Regions from separate parts of the Roseobacter cerffii genome, predicted to be linked through region 2. Evidence: riboswitches for the same ligand, from Rfam matches in the RefSeq annotation. Region 2 holds a riboswitch; each other region holds the start of a gene.

Region 1 (4,206 bases), on a different replicon from region 2:
GGTCACCAGCCAGCGCCGATTGTCCGGGATCTCCGCAACGGCTGCGCGAAGGGGTTCGATGGTCTCGCGCAGCGCGTCTTTATAGGCCGCGCCGTTCTGCTCGTATGTTTCGGCGTTGTCCGGGTCGGTCTCGACAAAAGCAGCAACGATATTGTCGATGTAGATCAGCGCGTTATCCAAGCCCATCCAGGCGTGAGGGTTGGGTTTGCCCTCATAGGATCCGGAAGCAATCGGAATCGGGTCGATGCCATCCGTAAGCGTCACCGACGGGATATCCTCCATGTTGGAGAGGAACTGCTCAAACCACAGCTCAAGGTTCATGCCGTTCCAGAGGATCAGATCTGCATCCGAGGCCCGCACGATATCCTGCGGCGTCGGCTCGTATCCGTGGATCTCGGCGCCCGGCTTGGTGATCGAGACCACCTCGGCCGCATCGCCCGCAACGTTTGATGCCATATCGGCCAGAACGGTAAAGGTGGTGACCACCTTCATCTTCTCATCCGCGGCGACTGCGGTCGCCAGAACCGCGGCAAGCGCCGCGACGGACGTTGATTGCATCACTCTTCTTAGCATCAGACTCTCCATGACATAGACAGCTCTTGCCACCTGTAAATGCAAATCACTCGCAACTGTCAAGTAATTTGAGAATGATTCTCAAGTTCTCAACGCACAATCTGTTCAGTTCGTGGTTTTGCTGAGCAGATAGGTGTCCATGATCCACCCATGCCGCGCCCGAGCAGCAGCGCGGGCATCGAGGATCTTGTCCGTGACCTCTGCCAACGGACCCGCCGCGATAATCTGTTCCGGCATGCCCAGGTAGGCGCCCCACCAGATCGTGAGGTTGGGCTCTGTCAGCTCCTGAAAACTTGCTTCGCCATCGAGCATGACCACAAGACGATCTATGCCCTCGGGCCATCCTGCATCGCGCAGGCGGCGCCCGGTGGTGATCTGGATCGGCCCATTCACGTCGTTGAGCGGGATCGCATGAGCTGCGGTCAGAGCCTGTATCGCCATAATACCCGGCACCACACGGATGGTGGGCGGTGGGATCAAACGTCCGGCGATGCGCAACGTGCTGTCATAGAGCGACGGATCGCCCCAGACCAGCAGGGCCACAGGCCCATCCGAACCCGCCTGATCAGCCGTCTGGGCCCACCGCACCGCGATCTCATCATGCCACCGCGTCACGCGCTCCTCGTAGGGCAAGGCGGGATCGCGTTCGGGGTAGTCGAACTGGAGGACCTGCGCGGTCGAGCCTGCAGCTTCGATGATGCGATAGCGCAGCTCGGCCAGATCATCTTTGCCAGAGCCCTTGTGTGGTACGAGGATTGTCCGCGCCTCGCGGATGGCCTGCAATCCTTCACCCGTCACGTGATGCGGTGACCCGGTGCCGATACCAATCAGCCAGAGCTCAGTGATCATATTGTCACCCACAAGAAAGCCCGGACCACATCGCAGGGTCCGGGCCGCGCCTTACCTAGATTACGCGCCTTCGTAGAGACGCGCTGTGAACAGACCCTCGACTTTGCCCGACCGAAGCGCCTTGGCGCCCGCAAGCACCGCCAGATCGGCAATTGGTTCGATCAGGATCACCAGAAGATACGCAATTCCGAAGGTCCAGACCGACTGGACCGTCTCGGCACCGAATCCCTGGCCATAGAACGCCCAGAACGCGACCCAGGCCACAACGCCACCCTGATACATGGCGGACAGCTTGAAGACGTCAGCATAGGCCAGATCGACATAGGCCCGATCCGCCGGGATGAACCGCTGCGCCAAAGCCGAAATGGCGAAGAGCGGCACCAGCAAAGTCGTGACGTTGACGAAATACATCGGCAGATCGCTCGGTGCGAAGAAAGCCCCCTGAATCAGGAGGCCAAGCGCAAGGCCGAGCGCGGCCGGCGCCGCACCCATCAGCAAGAAGAGCGTGGTGCCAAGAATGAAGTGCACCTCGGAGACACCCACCGGGAAATGCGGCAACACCTCGAAAAAGATGAAGGTGCCGAGGGCGGCCAAAACGGTCCGCACCGCGAATGAGCCGGCACTGTGGATCTTGAGGTCGTGGAGTGCGAGTTTGGCGGTATAGCCCGCAGCCCCTGCAGCGGTTGCATAGGCAAAGGCCATCTTGGCCCCATCGACGACGCCGGGTTCGATATGCATGATTGATCCTTTCTGTCCCGCCCCTCCGGCGGATAAATATCCGTGATCACACGGGTTTGAGCTTTACGGCAGGTCTCCTGACTTGCGGGTCGAGGCGCTGCGGTCCTTCCCAGCCAAGAGGCCAGTGGATCATCCGGAGCGCTCACCGCTTACAGTTGCGGGGGCAGTCTGAGACTTTCACTCAGTTCCCTTTTCAGCCACAAGTCGTGGCACCGTGCTTCAGTCGTATCCTTGATCTGCGCGCGCGGACAAGCGCAAAAGCGACGTTCAACTCTCGGCGAACGGCCCGTAGAGGATCAACGCTGGCTGGTCGCTGATTTCGCGGTCCAATTGCGCAGCCAGCTTAGAAACGGTGGTGCGCCGGATGCTCTGATCCGGTGTGCTGACGCTTTCGGCAAGGATCGCGGGGGTGTCGCCGGGCAGACCCCGTGCAGCAAGGGCATCGAGCAGCCTTGGAAAGGTTCGCTTGCCCATGAAGACAACGGTCGAGGCTGTGGGGTCTGCGAGGGCGTTGAGGTCGAGATCTTGCGGCAATTGCCCGCTGACATCGTGCCCCGTGACGAACTGCACCCGGCGCGCCGTCAGCCGGCGTGTAAGCGGGATACCCGCCGCAGCCGCAGCGGCACAGGCCGACGGGATGCCGGGGATGATCTCGTAGGGGACGCCAGCCTCGCGCAGGGCCACCAACTCCTCCTCCAGCCGCCCAAAGAGCCCGCTGTCGCCCGATTTCAGCCGCACCACGCGCTGGTCCATCTCGGCATATTCCACCAGCAGGCGGCTGACATGGTGCTGTTTCGGCGAGGGGCGCCCTGCCCGCTTCCCAACCCCCACCAGATCGGCCCCGGAGCGGGCATGGCTGAGGATCGGCCCGGAGGAGAGATCGTCGAACAGCACTGCGTCGGCCCGTTTCAGACGATCCACGGCTTTCAACGTCAACAGCTCAGGATCGCCCGGTCCCGAGCCCACAAAGCTGACGAAACCGGTCACGCCTGCTCCTCGGCGGTGATCAGGTGGAAGAAGGTGCCGGTCACATTGCCGAGGCGAGAGCCGGTTTCCGGCACAGGGTTTCCATCGGCATCCACGACGTCGGCCAGCGGCGCGTCGGGCTGATCGAGGATGGTCGAGTAGTGAAACTCGTGCCCGCGCAGAGCTGCGCCAGGTTGATGGCCGGGCAAGCCAGCGTGCAACACAGCCCGGCGGTAGCCGAGGTGAAATTTCCGCTTTTCAAAGCTGGTCACGAGCCCAAGCAGACCCGCCATCTCGTGCCGCGTGCCCTCCTTGTCGATGAGCGCCTGCCCCAGCGCCATGTAGCCACCGCACTCGCCATGCACCGGTTTGCTTGCAGCATGCGCCCGCAGACCTGCTTTGAACCGCGTCGCGGCTGCCAGGGTCGCACCGTGCAACTCTGGGTATCCGCCGGGCAGCCAGACAAGATCCGCAGCAGGGTCCGGCTCCTCGTCAGCCAAGGGTGAAAACGGCACAACCTCCGCCCCCGCGCGGCGCCACCCCTCCAGAACATGCGGGTAGGTGAAGGAAAATGCCGCATCCTGCGCCAGGGCGATGCGCTGCGCGGGTGGCTCTGGTAAATCCGCTCCCGATACGGCTGCGGCCCCGCCTCGCGCGGCCTGCCGGATCGCCGCAACATCGACATGCGCGCGCAGAAACTCGGCGTACCCCGCAATGGCCGCATCGAGATCGGGATGCTCAACCGCCTGGATCAGGCCGAGATGCCGCTCGGGCAATGTCAGATCTCCACGGCGCGGCAGGACGCCCAGCACCTTAAGCCCCGCGTTCTCCATCCCCAGCCGCGCGAGACGCTCGTGGCGCGGAGAGGCACATCGGTTCAGGATCACGCCCGCGAAGGGCACATCGGGGTTGTAGGTCTGAAAACCCAAGGCGGTCGCCGCCGCCGATTGCGCCTGCCCGCTCACATCAACGATCAGAACCACAGGCCAGCCCATGCGTTGCGCCGTCTCCGCGCTGCTGCCAAAACCGGACTGACCGCGCGTGGCCACACCGTCATAGAGCCCCATGGACCCTTCGGCG
Region 2 (4,206 bases):
TTTCTTCCCGGCGGAGGCCACGACCCGTGATATCAATCGCGCCCAAATCCTGGCCTGGAAGAAGGGTATCAAGACCATCTACTACGTGCGCCTGCGCCAATCCGCCTTGGAAGGGACGGAAGTGCAAGGCTGCGTTTCCTGCACGCTTTGAGGTGACACTATGAAGGATATCGTCGAGACCCGCACCATCCCCCGCGCGATCAACTGGAACCGCTTGCAGGACGACAAGGACCTTGAGGTCTGGAACCGGCTCACGGTCAATTTCTGGCTGCCCGAAAAGGTGCCGCTGTCGAATGACGTGCAAAGCTGGGCGACGCTCCGCCCGGAAGAACAGCAGCTCACCATCCGCGTCTTCACCGGCCTCACACTGCTCGACACGATCCAGGGCGCCGTGGGTGCGCCTGCGATGATGAAGGACGTGCAGACCCCCCATGAAGAGGCTGTGCTGACCAACATCGCCTTCATGGAATCTGTCCACGCCCGCAGCTATTCGTCAGTCTTTTCGACGCTGTGCCAGACCAAAGAGGTGGACGAGGCCTTCCGCTGGTCCGAAGAAAACCCGCATCTGCAGGAAAAAGCGCGGCTGATCCTCGACAAATACGACAGCGCAGGTGACCCACTGAAGCGCAAGATCGCAAGCGTTTTCCTCGAAAGCTTCCTGTTCTATTCGGGCTTCTATCTGCCCATGTACTGGTCCAGCCGTGCAAAGCTCACGAACACGGCTGACCTCATTCGCCTGATCATTCGCGATGAGGCGATCCACGGCTACTACATCGGCTACAAATTCCAGCGCGCGCAGGAAAGGCTGCCCGAGGCGGACCGCACAGAGCTCAAGGAATTTGCTTTTGCCCTGATGTTCGACCTTTACGAAATCGAAGCGCGCTATACCGAGGAACTCTATGACGGGCTCGGCCTAACCGAAGATGTCAAAGCCTTCCTTCATTACAACGCCAACAAGGCGCTGCAAAACCTCGGCTACGAGGCGCTGTTCCCGGATGCCGCCTGCGAGGTGAACCCAGCCATCCTCGCCGCGCTCAGCCCCGACAGTGAGAACCACGATTTCTTCTCTGGTTCGGGATCGTCCTATGTCATCGGCAAAGCAGTCGCTACCGAAGACGAGGATTGGGATTTCTGATGGCGCGCGACACCCTTGCGATTGTCCGCGAATGGCACGAGGCGTTTGACGTGCCTGTCGAGGATGCGCCCACGATCCCAAAGCACCGGGCGCAGATGCGGCTCGATATCCTGGAAGAGGAAGTTGCCGAACTGCGTGCGGCCGTTGAAGCGGGCGATCTGGTCGAAGCGCTCGATGCGCTTTGCGACATCCAGTATGTGCTCGACGGCACGTTTCTCGAGTTCGGCCTGCACCAGCTTAAGCAAGACGCGATGGCAGAGGTGCATTCCTCCAACATGTCCAAGCTGGGGGCCGATGGCCGCCCCGTTCTGCGGGACGATGGCAAAGTCCTGAAGGGGCCGGGGTTTCAGCAGCCTGACCTCGCACGCTTACTCGAGGCGAAAGTTGCAAGCTGACATGCAGCCTGTAAGTTTTTCTTTACACATCTGAGTTCCGGTTCATAATGGCCATGATGGTGTGCAGGCTTCGTGTCGTGGAGGCTGCCTGAAAAGGGAACGCGGTGCGCCCATTTGGCAAATCCGCGGCTGCCCCCGCAACTGTGAGCGGCGAGTGACACCGGTAGAACCACTGGGCGGGATGCTCGGGAAGGTCCGGAAAAACGTCGACCCGCGAGCCAGGAGACCTGCCATCTGACACGTTTGACCGGGCGGGGTGCACCGGTGGGCTTGAGACCTGCACGCCGCCAAACCCACGGCTGCATTCGTCAATGGACCTGCTGCCCCCGTCCCCCGTGAGGGACTGCGGATGGAACATGTTGCGGTACCAGTGCCCGACGACGGTCGCGTGTTCCGTCTGGCCTATGCGAGCCGTCCGGTTCGAAAGATGACACACACTTCAGTCGTTTCTCTGACCGACGCTGCCGCGGCAAACAATCGGAGACGTCGTGTTTCAGGCGTTCTTTTCTTGGGAGAAGGCGTTTTCCTGCAATGGTTGGAAGGTCTCGCGGCTGATGTCTGCGGTCTCATGTCAAGGATTTCACAGGACACCAGACACACCGACGTCACAATCCTCAGCGCCGGTTGGATGCCAAAGCGGCGCTTCGCACGCTGGCCGATGCAATTGGCGGACCAATCACTGACAAAGTTGCCGAATGCGCAATTGGTGAGCGCGCCGCCCTATGACATGGACCGCGCGACGATCGCCTTTGATCAGGCCGCCGAGAGCTATCGAAAGGCCACGTTCGATGTCGCGATCTGGTCCGACCGAGCTGCTGCCTTAGCAGAAAGCTTGGTTGCCAATGAACCGGGCATGGTGACTGTTCTACCGAGCCATGCACTAACGGGCGTGCGCCGCCGCGCTCAGCTGGTCGACGATGTATGCGAGGCCTTCTCGCAGGGCTGGCGGCAAGACATCTGGTCTTCCGCCCAGATATCGATTGGGCTTGCGAACCTGAACGGTCTCTGGCAGCGCTCTGGTCGTGTGCCAGACCCTGTTGGTACACGTCACAGCACATCCATTGTCGTCCCGCCGGGAAGCCGCGAAATCATCGGAGCGATCGTCAAAGCGGACTTGCTTCGAGCTACCGGAACTTCGGTCAGTGTTGTACTGGAAGCTGATGCAGAAACGACCTTCGAAGCGATCTCGCGGTCTTCGCCAACCGCAGTTGTTGTCACCGGTTCCCGTGCTGACCTCGCCGGGGAACAAGAGCGATCAAATGCGTTTGCCGAACGGGTCCACGCGCGCTTCCCTGACCTTCCAATTCTTGTGGGCGGACGCTCCTCCGGTCCTATTTGCGAATGCCCTGCGCGCGTTGGTTTTGGTCGGGACTCTTGCACTTTGCGCGCGGGTGACGTGGAATGGCTGGCGCTGAAAGCGTTGACAGTTCTTTCGTCACAGCAAGACGAGTTTGGCAACTAGATTTCGTAACACGCGAAATTCTCTCTGGTTTCGATGGTTCCGGATCATTGACGACTTCATTCGGAAAGCGTTACTTGCTGTTGATGGTTCTCAAAGACAACTGAGTCGGCGAGATGAAATGGGAACACGGTGCGGTGTAGCCAAAAGGCGCCAAATCCGTGACTGCCCCCGCAACTGTAGGCGGTGAGCGACCCCGACAAAGACCACTGGGCATGCGCCTGGGAAGGTTCGGGAGAGCGTTGATCCGCAAGTCAGGAGACCTGCCATCGCAAGTGTAACTGACCCAGGCGGGGTGTCCTGGAGAGAGGCAACATGTTCGACGCGACTGCGTACCTACATCGACGTATCTCATTGCCCCCGCCGCAGCGGAGGCCGCGATGCGTGAGGCAAATGACCCAGAACAGCATGAGCTAGCGCCATACCGGCAAGGCTTCTGCCTGACCGGCTTGAGCACTGCATCATTGATCGGCGGTGCTCTGGCAGTGTCCGCATTCCTTTGGTTCGGCATTTGGGCGGTGCTGTAGATGTCAGCAGTCTTGGAAATCCGTAACTTGGCACTTGGATACCCTGAGCTGACATTATTCAGGGGGTTGTCGATGGATGTAGAGCGCGGCTCCACGTTGGCCATATTGGGTTCAAATGGCTCTGGAAAAAGCACTTTCGTTAAAATGCTTCTTGGGCTGATGGCCCCGCTTTCTGGCAAACTCAGCTGGCCTGCTGGAGCACCCAAAGAGATCGGATATCTCGCCCAGATGACGGAGTTTGATCGCCGCTTTCCGCTGCGGGTGCGTGATTTGGTGGCAATGGGGGCCTGGAAAGGCTTTGGCCTTGGCGGTCGTCTGGATCGCGAGACGACCGCCAAAGTTGCATCGGCAATGGATGCAGCAGGCGTATTGGATATCGCGGATCGGTCCTTGCACACGTTGTCTGGCGGGCAATTGCAACGTGCGCTTTTCGCGCGCGTGATCATGCAGGATGCTCCTCTCATCCTGCTCGATGAGCCCTTTGCGGCAGTGGACCAAACCACTGAGGCGCATCTGTTGTCGCTCATAGACCGTTGGCGGGATGAGGGCCGCGCTGTTGTGTTGGTCGTCCATGATCTTTCATCGGTCCTAGATCATTGCGACAACGCATTGCTCCTTGGGAATGGTGAGGCCTGCCATGGTGCAGTCGATGCGATCCTGACGCCAGAGCGCCTTGTTGCGCAGAACTAC
Region 3 (4,206 bases), on a different replicon from region 2:
CAGGTCTGATCAACGAGGCCGGGCGACAGCTTGTTCAGCAGGACGCCCCACACCGTGCCGGTGGGCACCGACACCGCCCCCACGGAAATCGCTATCGAGAGCGACACAAGAAGCAGGGCCAGCCCGCCGAGCGGCAACGCCGCCTGCCTGAAGAGGCGCGGTGCGCGGCGGTGGCCAGCCGTGCTGTCCGTCATGGTGTCATTCGCCCCAGAACGCCCGCGCGAGGGTCTTGACGGCCTGGATGTTGCGGGGGCCAGGTGTGGCTTCGACGTATTCCAGCGTGACGAAGCGGTCGTTCTTGACAGCGTCAAGATCCGCGAAAGCGGGGTTCGACATCATGAAGGCGCGCTTCTGTTCGGCGGTCACCTCGCCGTAGTTCACGATCACGATGACTTCCGGGTTCCGCTCGACCACTTCTTCCCATGTGACGGTGGCCCAGCTTTTCTCGAAATCATCCATGACGTTGACCCCACCGGCGGCCTCGATCAGCGCGGTGGGCATGGCGTAGCGGCCCGCGGTGAAGGGCGCGTCTTCGCCGCTGTCATAAACGAAGACACGCAGGGGCGCGCCGGTGTCGAGAAGGTCCGTAAAGCTGGCAAGTTCGGCACGATAGCCATCGACCAGCGCCGTGGCACGGGCTTCGATGTTGAAGATGCGACCGAGGTTCATCAGATCCGCATACATATCCTCGATGCTGGCCTTGTCCTTCTGCATGATATGGGTGCAGCTCTCGGTGAGCTCGTAGACCTTGATGCCGAAGGGCTCCAGCGTCTCGGGCGTGACCTCGCCACCGACTTTCATGCCATAGTTCCAGCCGGCGAAGAAGAAATCCGCGTCCGCCCCCACAAGCACCTCCTTGGAGGGGTACTTGGCCGAGAGTTCGGGCAGTTCGTCGATGCCAGCGCGCATCTCCTCGTCGAGCGTTTTCCAACCCGAGATGCCGGTGTAGCCCACCATGCGGTCGGCAAGGCCGAGCACCAGCATCATCTCGGTCAGGTTCACGTCGTTCGAAATCGCCCGCTCGGGTGGGGCGTCGAAGGTGACGGACCGGTTACAGCTTTGCACGGTGGTTTCTGCCGAGGCTGTGCCTGCGGCGAGCAACAGGGCGGTCACGCCCAGGAAGGGGGACTTCATAGCAAGGTCCTTTCGTCATGCAGGTGGAATGTGAGGTGGTCGGTGTCGCTGGGCGCGAGACGTTCGCGCCTGGCCTGGATCTGGAATGCGCCGGAGACGGCGGTTTCGGAGAGCACGGTTTCGGGGGTGCCGAAGCCGAGGGCGTGACCGGACTTCAGCAGGAGAATGTCATCGCAGACACCCGCTGCGATGTTCAGATCGTGCAGCGACGTGACAATCGTCAGAGGCAAATCGCGGATCAGCTCCAGCACTTCCAACTGGTGGCGGATATCGAGGTGGTTTGTGGGTTCGTCAAGGATCAGCAAGCGAGGCTCCTGCGCCAGGGCCCGGGCAACCATCACGCGTTGGCGTTCGCCGCCAGAGAGCGTGCCGAGATGGCGGTCTGCGAACCCCGCGAGGCTCAACCGATCGAGCGCCGCGTCAATCTTTTTCGCCTCTTGCGCACCGCCGCTGCTGCCGAACCCTTGGCGGTAAGGCACTCGCCCGAGGGCGACGATTTCCCGCACAGTGAGCGCAAAATCCGTCGGTTGCTCCTGCAGCACCGCAGCGACCCGCTTTGCCACCATGCGGGGTGGCAGATGCCAGATGTCATCACCATCGACGCGCACCGTGCCGCTCCCCGGACGCTGGAAGCGGTAGAGCATCCGCAAAAGCGTGGTCTTGCCAGCGCCGTTGGGGCCCATGACCCCGAGCACGCGCCCCGCGCCCACATGAAAGCTCAACGGGTGCAGCGCCGGGCCGCGCATGCGCGCCGGTGTCCAGGAGAGGTCGGTGACGTCGAGGCGCGCGGCGCTCACGAGGCGCGCACTTTGCAGTCTTCGATGGCAAGTACCGCGGCGGGCACACGGGCGAGCGTGGTGGTGCGGAGCTTTCCGGGGCGATCGACCGAGGAGCACCAGCCATCCTGAAGGGCGCCGTACTGATGCGCAAAGTGGATCAGATCATCAATGTCCGTGTCCGGGTCGATGTCGCCGAAGAGATAGGTCGCCTTGCGTGTGCCGTGATAGGCGACGGTGCAGGGGCGGTCGCAGCCTGCCATGCAGGCGACGCCGGAAATCTCGAAGCTGTCCGACACCGCGTCTCCCGCAGCCGCGATGGCGGCCCGCAGTCGTTCTATCAGCTCATAGCCCGGGCGGCACGCTGACCCTTTGTGGCGGCACGACGTGCAGATTGTGATCCGGTGCTCTCGTGGCTCGTCCATCGGCGTCTCCATCTCCGGGGAGGGTGCGCCGAACAGAGGTATATGTGCACGGGGTTGGCCGTGGTTTCATCATAAGCTCCTGACCAGGCACCCCGCCTGCATCGAGTTGAAATACAGACGCAGCACTGCGCCCGTGATGGCAGGTCTCCTGACTTGCGGGTCGTCGCTCTCCCGAACCTTCCCGGGTTGGTGGCCCAGTGGTCCTGTCGGGGTCGCTCGCCGCTCACAGTTGCGGGGGCAGTCGCGGACTTGGCGCATGTGGTGGCGCCGCACCGCGTTCCCTTTTCATCTCTTTGGCCTTTGGCCGTTGAGAACCATCGCCCTTGACCAAATCGCCCTTGACCGGTGCGGTCAAGGGACAAAGCGACACGAACCGCTGAATTGAACGAAAAGGGGGGACGCGTCTTCAGGTTTGGCCGTGGTCGCCTCGGTTTCAGAGCACCCAGTCGCGCGAGACCGAGATGGCGCAGGTTGCGGGCGGGCGGCTCCTATCGGCGCGCCCCCCCTTCCTTGGCGTCATGTCCCGCTTTCCATCACCCGCAGGGCCTTCGCAAAGAAGTCAGCTGCGCCGAAGTTGCCGGATTTGAGCGCAAGTGCGACAGGGGCGGCCTCTCCAACGGTCAGTACCGGAACGCCGGGGTCGATCTCTGGGCCCAGCGTCATCGCGGATGCACCCATCGCTGCGGCGACGGATTGCGCCACCGCGCCCGAGGTCTCCCCACCCGCAACCACCAGCCTGCGATAGCCGGACCGAACGAGTGTGCGCGCGGTGTCGGCGAAGAGCGCGTCAAGCGTCGCGGCGAGTGTCTCGCTGCCGAACTTGGCCTGCATCGCGTTGACCTTGGCCGGTGTGGCCGAGGAGTAGGCGAGCGGTGCGCGCCCTGTGTTTTCCGCAAAGAACCCCAGCAGTGTCTCGACAGTGATGTCACCGGCCATGACGCCTTCTACGTCAATGGCGAGAGTTGGATGCGCCTTCGCATGTGCCGCGACCTGGCCGCGAGTGGCGCCCGAGCATGACCCAGCGAGGATCGCTTCGGGGCCGGATACGCCTGTGTAGGCCGTTGGTGCGCGGTCGACTATGCCCGCTCCGATCACGTTGCGGGGCAGGCCTCGCGCAATGCCCGACCCGCCGGTCACCAGCGGTGCATCCTTGAGCGCTGCGCCCAAATCCATGAGGTTGTCGTCGGAAATCGCGTCGGCGACGAGAAACCGGTGGTCCGATGCCTCGAGCGCTGTCCTGATCGCTGCGGGGCCCTGCGCGACCACCTCGAGTGGCAGATGGCCGATGCTTTCGGTCGTTTGAAACTGGAGCCAGCGCCGGATGTCCGGATCGGTCATCGGGGTCAGAGGGTGATGCTCCATCCCGGATTGGTTCAGCAGCCTGTCGTGTACGAAGAGGTGGCCTTGATAGACTGTGCGCCCGGTTGCGGGGAAGGCGGGGCAGAAAACCACCTGCTGTGCATCGAGCGCCCGGGCCAGCGCTTCGGCGACGGGACCGATATTGCCCTCCTGTGTCGAGTCGAAGGTCGAGCAATACTTGAACACGATCTGCTTGCAGCCTTGGGCGAGCAGCCAATCGAGCGCGGCGAGGCTGTCGCGGACCGCAGCCTCGCGCGTTGCCGTCCGGCTCTTAAGCGAAATCACCCCAGCTTCGATCTGATCCGGCGCCGACCCGTCGGGAATGCCGGCAAACTGCGCGGTCCGGAGCCCGCCGTCCGGGGCTACGCCCTGCGCGAGCGTGTTCGCGATGTCGCTCGCCCCGGTGAAATCATCCGCGATCACGCCGATTTGCATTTGCCAAGCCTTTGTCTTTGCGTATCCACCCGCCGCCGCATCTCGGCGATGGCGGCGTCCGGGCTCGTCAAGACGGG
Region 4 (4,206 bases), on a different replicon from region 2:
CCCCAGCTCACGCTTCCCGCGCCTGTTGAAAGGGAAATACCGCAGTTTTCGCAACCACGGGCGGAGCCCGCAATACCAGTCCTGTCGATGCCACGTCTGGAGGTTGCGATGGCCGATACTTTCTTACCGACGATAGAACCTCCGCTCACCAACTGGTCACGCGAGATCGCCACCGGCGAGACGCTCGACATCGTTCTTGAAGAAGCAGGTCTTTCAGCGACCGATCGTACCGAGGTCGCTCTGGCTCTCGGCGCGGAATATGATCTGAGGCGACTTAGGCCGGGGCACTCGGTCACCGTTGTCTCGACGATGGACGGCAGCCCGCGCAGCGTCGCGCTCTCCGTCGAGGACGGTGTGCGGATCGAGGCGATCTTTGGCGAAGAGTTAGCCACGCAGGTCGTGACCCCGGATCCCGAGTTCATAACATTGGCCGGCGAAGCGGTGATCGACAGCTCGCTTTTCGCCGCGCTCGAAGACGCTCGAATGCCCGCCCGCTTCGCTGTCGATCTGGCACAGATGCTGGGTGGAACCGTTGACTTTCGTCGTGAGATGACCGGCGGAGAAACACTTCGGCTACTGTGGCGTGAGGCCCGTGTTGGCGAGGACAGGATCGGCCAGCCGGAACTGACCTTTGCATCGCTGGAGATCGGCGGCGCACTTTATGAGGTTGTCTGGCCGGAAAACGGAAGTGGTCAGGCCACGATCTACGTCGATGGCACCGTTCTCCGCGTTTTTGCACAGCCTGTCGAAGGGGCGCGATTAAGCTCGGTATTTGGCCGCCGTACGCACCCGGTCTACGGCAATGTCCGGATGCACACAGGTGTCGATTTCGCGGCGGCAAGCGGAACGCCGGTTCGAGCGACGGCACCGGGACGGGTCAGCTTTATCGGCTGGCGGGGCGGCTATGGTCGCGTAGTCGAAATCGCCCACGGCTCGGACACCATGACTCGCTATGCGCATCTCAGCGCCGTGCCGGAGGGTCTGGCACAAGGCCAACGCGTTGCAGCGGGGGATGTGATCGGCCGCGTCGGCGCGACTGGCACGGCGACAGGTCCGAACCTGCACTACGAAGTCCTCGTGGATGGGCGCCCTACTGACCCCCTCTCTGACGACAGACTTGCCGAAGCGGCTGAGAGCGAAGCGGATGATACAGCCGCGCGATTGCGTCTGGCCGAGGCGCGCGCGCTTCTGAATGAAAACCTCGGCAGCGAGATTGCCGAAACGACAACCGAAAGGCTCTGACCCATGAAACGCATGACCCAAGCTCTTGCCATCACGCTCGCCCTGTTACCAGCGGCGCAGGCTCTCGCGGAGGCAACCCCAATTGACGTCCGCAAGACCAATGGATGCGGTTGCTGTTTGTCCTGGATGAATCATCTCGAAGAGAACGGCTTCGCACCAACAGGTCAGGACATGTTTGGTGGCCTTCTCGTTCGCTTCAAGCTCGACAACGGAGTTCCGCAGCGCATGGTCTCCTGCCACACCGCGCTCGTCGAAGGTTACGTGATCGAAGGCCATGTCCCGGCCGCTGACATCCACCGCCTTCTCAATGAGCGACCGGACGCCGTCGGCCTCGCCGTTCCGGGGATGCCCTATGGCTCGCCCGGCATGGGGCCAGAAGACGACCGCGAGGCCTACGACGTATACTTGATCCACGAGGATGGTTCGACTTCGGTCTATGCGAGCTATCCAGAAAGCTGAGCACGTTCAGGATGGGTCATATGTGTCTGACAATCCACGGCGCAAACTTCGCGCTGATTGCCGACGTCTGGGTTGGGTGACGCAATGCGTGCGTTCAAAGGAGAACCAGCCATCGGGGTCCTTGCCGCCCTCATAGCTTTCGTGGTCGATCAGGTCACGAAGGCTATCGTCGTATCAAATGCGAGCGTCTTGAATGCCGGGGTGTCGGTGGTCCCAGGGTTCGATCTTAGTTCCACCGCAACGATGGCGTGACCTTTGGACTTCTCGGAGGTGCGCCGTGGTGGAGCCTTGTGGTCCTTGCACTCGCCATCTGTGCTTGGCTCGCTGCCATGATGCTTCGCACACGGAACCGCATCGAAGCAATTGCCTACGGTTCGATCATCGGAGGCGCGCTCGGCAATGTTGTGGACCGCCTCAGGTTCCGGGCCGTGACGGATTTCCTCGATTTCTACCTTGGCTCCGCGCACTGGCCGGCCTTCAACATGGCGGACATTTTTGTAGTCGGCGGTGTCGGGTTGCTTCTGCTCGCGCCGATGTTGTGGAATGGGTGTCGGACCGAACCGCGGAGGTGATTTGACGGCAGTCTATTGACTGGACGGTGTCAAACTTTCGCTATGCTCTGGTTCGAAAAATTGAAGTCCAAGAGAGCCGCTCCATTGACGAAGCCAATGAATTTGTGCCTAGCTATTTTTCGCGGTGATCGAGTGTTTAGGGCGCTCGATTGAAAAGGGAACGGGGTGAGAAACCTCGGCTGCCCCTGCAACTGTAAGCGGCGAGCAAGCCCGAAACTGCACCACTGACACATGTGTTGGGAAGGTCCGGGGGCGCGTTGAACCGCGAGCCAGGAGACCTGCCGCCAACGCAACGCCGAAAGTTCGGCACTAAATGTCGTCAGGAAGGACGGCAAGGAGACTTGATATGCACATTGAACCCGGCGTCGTGGACGGCGCAAAAATGGTCCTCGCTTATGGCACAGCAGCCGCTGCAGGGGGTTACTCCCTCAAACTTGCAGCCGACGACCTGAAATCACACTCGGCTGTCTCATTTGGCGTCCGCAGCGTTCTTGCTGTCGCAGCGGTTTTTCTGTTTTTCGAAGTCTTCCCGCACTTTGCCGTTGGCATCTCGGAAGTTCACTTCATTCTAGGGACAACTATTCTGCTACTTCTTGGCGCTGGACCAGCAGCGGTCGGCTTAGCAGGCGGTTTGCTAGTCCAAGGTATGTTCTTCGCGCCAACCGACATGCCCATGTTCTTTGTCAACGTCACCACGTTGCTCTTCCCGCTCTTCGCCATTGACGCTTTGGCCAAGCGCATCATTCCGGAACAGAAGGCTTTTGTTGACTGCAACTACAGTGAAGTCCTCAAGCTGTCTTTCGCCTACCAAGGTGGCGTGATCGCATGGGTCGCTTTCTGGGCACTATATGGTCAGGGCTTTGGTGCTGAAAACATGTCTGCTGTGGCCAGCTTCGGAGCGGCCTATTTGCTCGTTGTGCTGGTGGAACCAGTGGCTGACTTGGCCGTCCTTGCGGGAGCAAAATTGCTGCGCGACACCAAGCAACGCGGTCTGTTCACACAACGGTTGTTTAGTCCAGCGTAACCCTAAATGAAAATCCTGCGGCTGGTCGACTGACCAGCCTCAGCCTTCTTGGGTAGTATTGCCAATAGCTTTTTCGAAGGCAGCCAGCGTTTCGTCGCTCACATGATGTTCGATGCCTTCCGCATCACGTTCTGCAGTTTCCTCGTCGATTCCGAGGCTTAGAAGGAATGCAACCACAATCCGGTGCCGTCTACGACAGGCCTCGGCCAACGCCCGGCCCTGCTCAGTCAGAAAAATTGCGCGGTAGCGCTCACGCTGCACCAAACCTGCCGATTTCAATCGCGAGATGTTCTTCGTGACGGTTGGGGGCTTCACACCCAATCGTTCGGCAATTTCGACAGGACGCGCTTCTCCTCGGGTTTCAATCAACTCCGCAATCAGCTCGACGTAATCCTCTGCCATCTCGCTTTCATGCGCTTGGCGCACGATCGCAAAACCTTCCGCCTGCGCTTCCGGAGCCCGTTCCACGGGTTGAATGGTTTCACTGTCATGTGATTGCGGCTTCGTCATATCCGGACTTTGCCTTCTCCCTGAACAATTGACAACTTGTTTGCTTTGGGTAGATAATTTAGACACGGCTAACTTTTAGACTGGAGGCCATAGTGATTGGAAAGTTCTTTGGCTTGCTGGCTGCGGCGTGGATTGGTGTAATCGGCGCACTTGGGCCAGCCCATGCAACGCCGGCAAGGGAAGCCCCTTGGTTGCCAGAGGCGGCCGCTTACCGGCTCACGCTGTTTCTGGGCAATCTGGAGCCAATCCCCTGGGGCCAGGTCGAAGCTGCCTGGTCCGATCCATATCACAACTCAGAGTTTCCCTTGGGCGCGCTTGCATGGTTGAACGCGAAGAGTGACATCGGTGCGGAACCCGTGCTGGACGCGATTGCGCGACGAGATCGTCAGGCCCTTTTCG

The links. Region 2 has a riboswitch for cobalamin ahead of ACVC7O_RS22270 (BLUF domain-containing protein). Riboswitches for the same ligand answer to the same signal wherever they lie in the genome.
Region 1: another riboswitch for cobalamin. It lies ahead of ACVC7O_RS02005 (energy-coupling factor ABC transporter permease); the one in region 2 lies ahead of ACVC7O_RS22270 (BLUF domain-containing protein).
Region 3: another riboswitch for cobalamin. It lies ahead of ACVC7O_RS07495 (DUF1636 family protein); the one in region 2 lies ahead of ACVC7O_RS22270 (BLUF domain-containing protein).
Region 4: another riboswitch for cobalamin. It lies ahead of ACVC7O_RS22710 (energy-coupling factor ABC transporter permease); the one in region 2 lies ahead of ACVC7O_RS22270 (BLUF domain-containing protein).

Annotation. Positions count from the first base shown of each region.
Region 1 covers NZ_CM135757.1:413,794-417,999, reverse strand. Annotated here, with positions in the region: gene ACVC7O_RS02015 (metal ABC transporter substrate-binding protein) at 1-573, opposite strand, end outside; gene cobF (precorrin-6A synthase (deacetylating)) at 679-1,422, opposite strand; gene ACVC7O_RS02005 (energy-coupling factor ABC transporter permease) at 1,483-2,160, opposite strand; cobalamin riboswitch at 2,211-2,390, opposite strand; gene cobA (uroporphyrinogen-III C-methyltransferase) at 2,428-3,147, opposite strand; gene ACVC7O_RS01995 (cobyrinate a,c-diamide synthase) at 3,144-4,206, opposite strand, start outside.
Region 2 covers NZ_JBTBYJ010000003.1:112,212-116,417, reverse strand. Annotated here, with positions in the region: gene nrdE (class 1b ribonucleoside-diphosphate reductase subunit alpha) at 1-151, shown strand, start outside; gene nrdF (class 1b ribonucleoside-diphosphate reductase subunit beta) at 161-1,135, shown strand; gene ACVC7O_RS22275 (pyrophosphohydrolase domain-containing protein) at 1,135-1,530, shown strand; cobalamin riboswitch at 1,571-1,779, shown strand; gene ACVC7O_RS22270 (BLUF domain-containing protein) at 1,880-2,992, shown strand; cobalamin riboswitch at 3,060-3,274, shown strand; gene ACVC7O_RS22265 (metal ABC transporter ATP-binding protein) at 3,517-4,206, shown strand, end outside.
Region 3 covers NZ_CM135757.1:1,524,844-1,529,049, forward strand. Annotated here, with positions in the region: gene ACVC7O_RS07480 (FecCD family ABC transporter permease) at 1-194, opposite strand, end outside; gene ACVC7O_RS07485 (ABC transporter substrate-binding protein) at 199-1,134, opposite strand; gene ACVC7O_RS07490 (ABC transporter ATP-binding protein) at 1,131-1,931, opposite strand; gene ACVC7O_RS07495 (DUF1636 family protein) at 1,928-2,335, opposite strand; cobalamin riboswitch at 2,457-2,669, opposite strand; gene otnK (3-oxo-tetronate kinase) at 2,852-4,129, opposite strand; gene ACVC7O_RS07505 (aspartate/glutamate racemase family protein) at 4,114-4,206, opposite strand, start outside.
Region 4 covers NZ_JBTBYJ010000004.1:66,360-70,565, forward strand. Annotated here, with positions in the region: gene ACVC7O_RS22695 (M23 family metallopeptidase) at 88-1,242, shown strand; gene ACVC7O_RS22700 (DUF411 domain-containing protein) at 1,246-1,701, shown strand; partial or broken gene lspA (signal peptidase II) at 1,786-2,273, shown strand; cobalamin riboswitch at 2,379-2,573, shown strand; gene ACVC7O_RS22710 (energy-coupling factor ABC transporter permease) at 2,620-3,297, shown strand; gene mntR (manganese-binding transcriptional regulator MntR) at 3,337-3,807, opposite strand; gene ACVC7O_RS22720 (cytochrome c peroxidase) at 3,900-4,206, shown strand, end outside.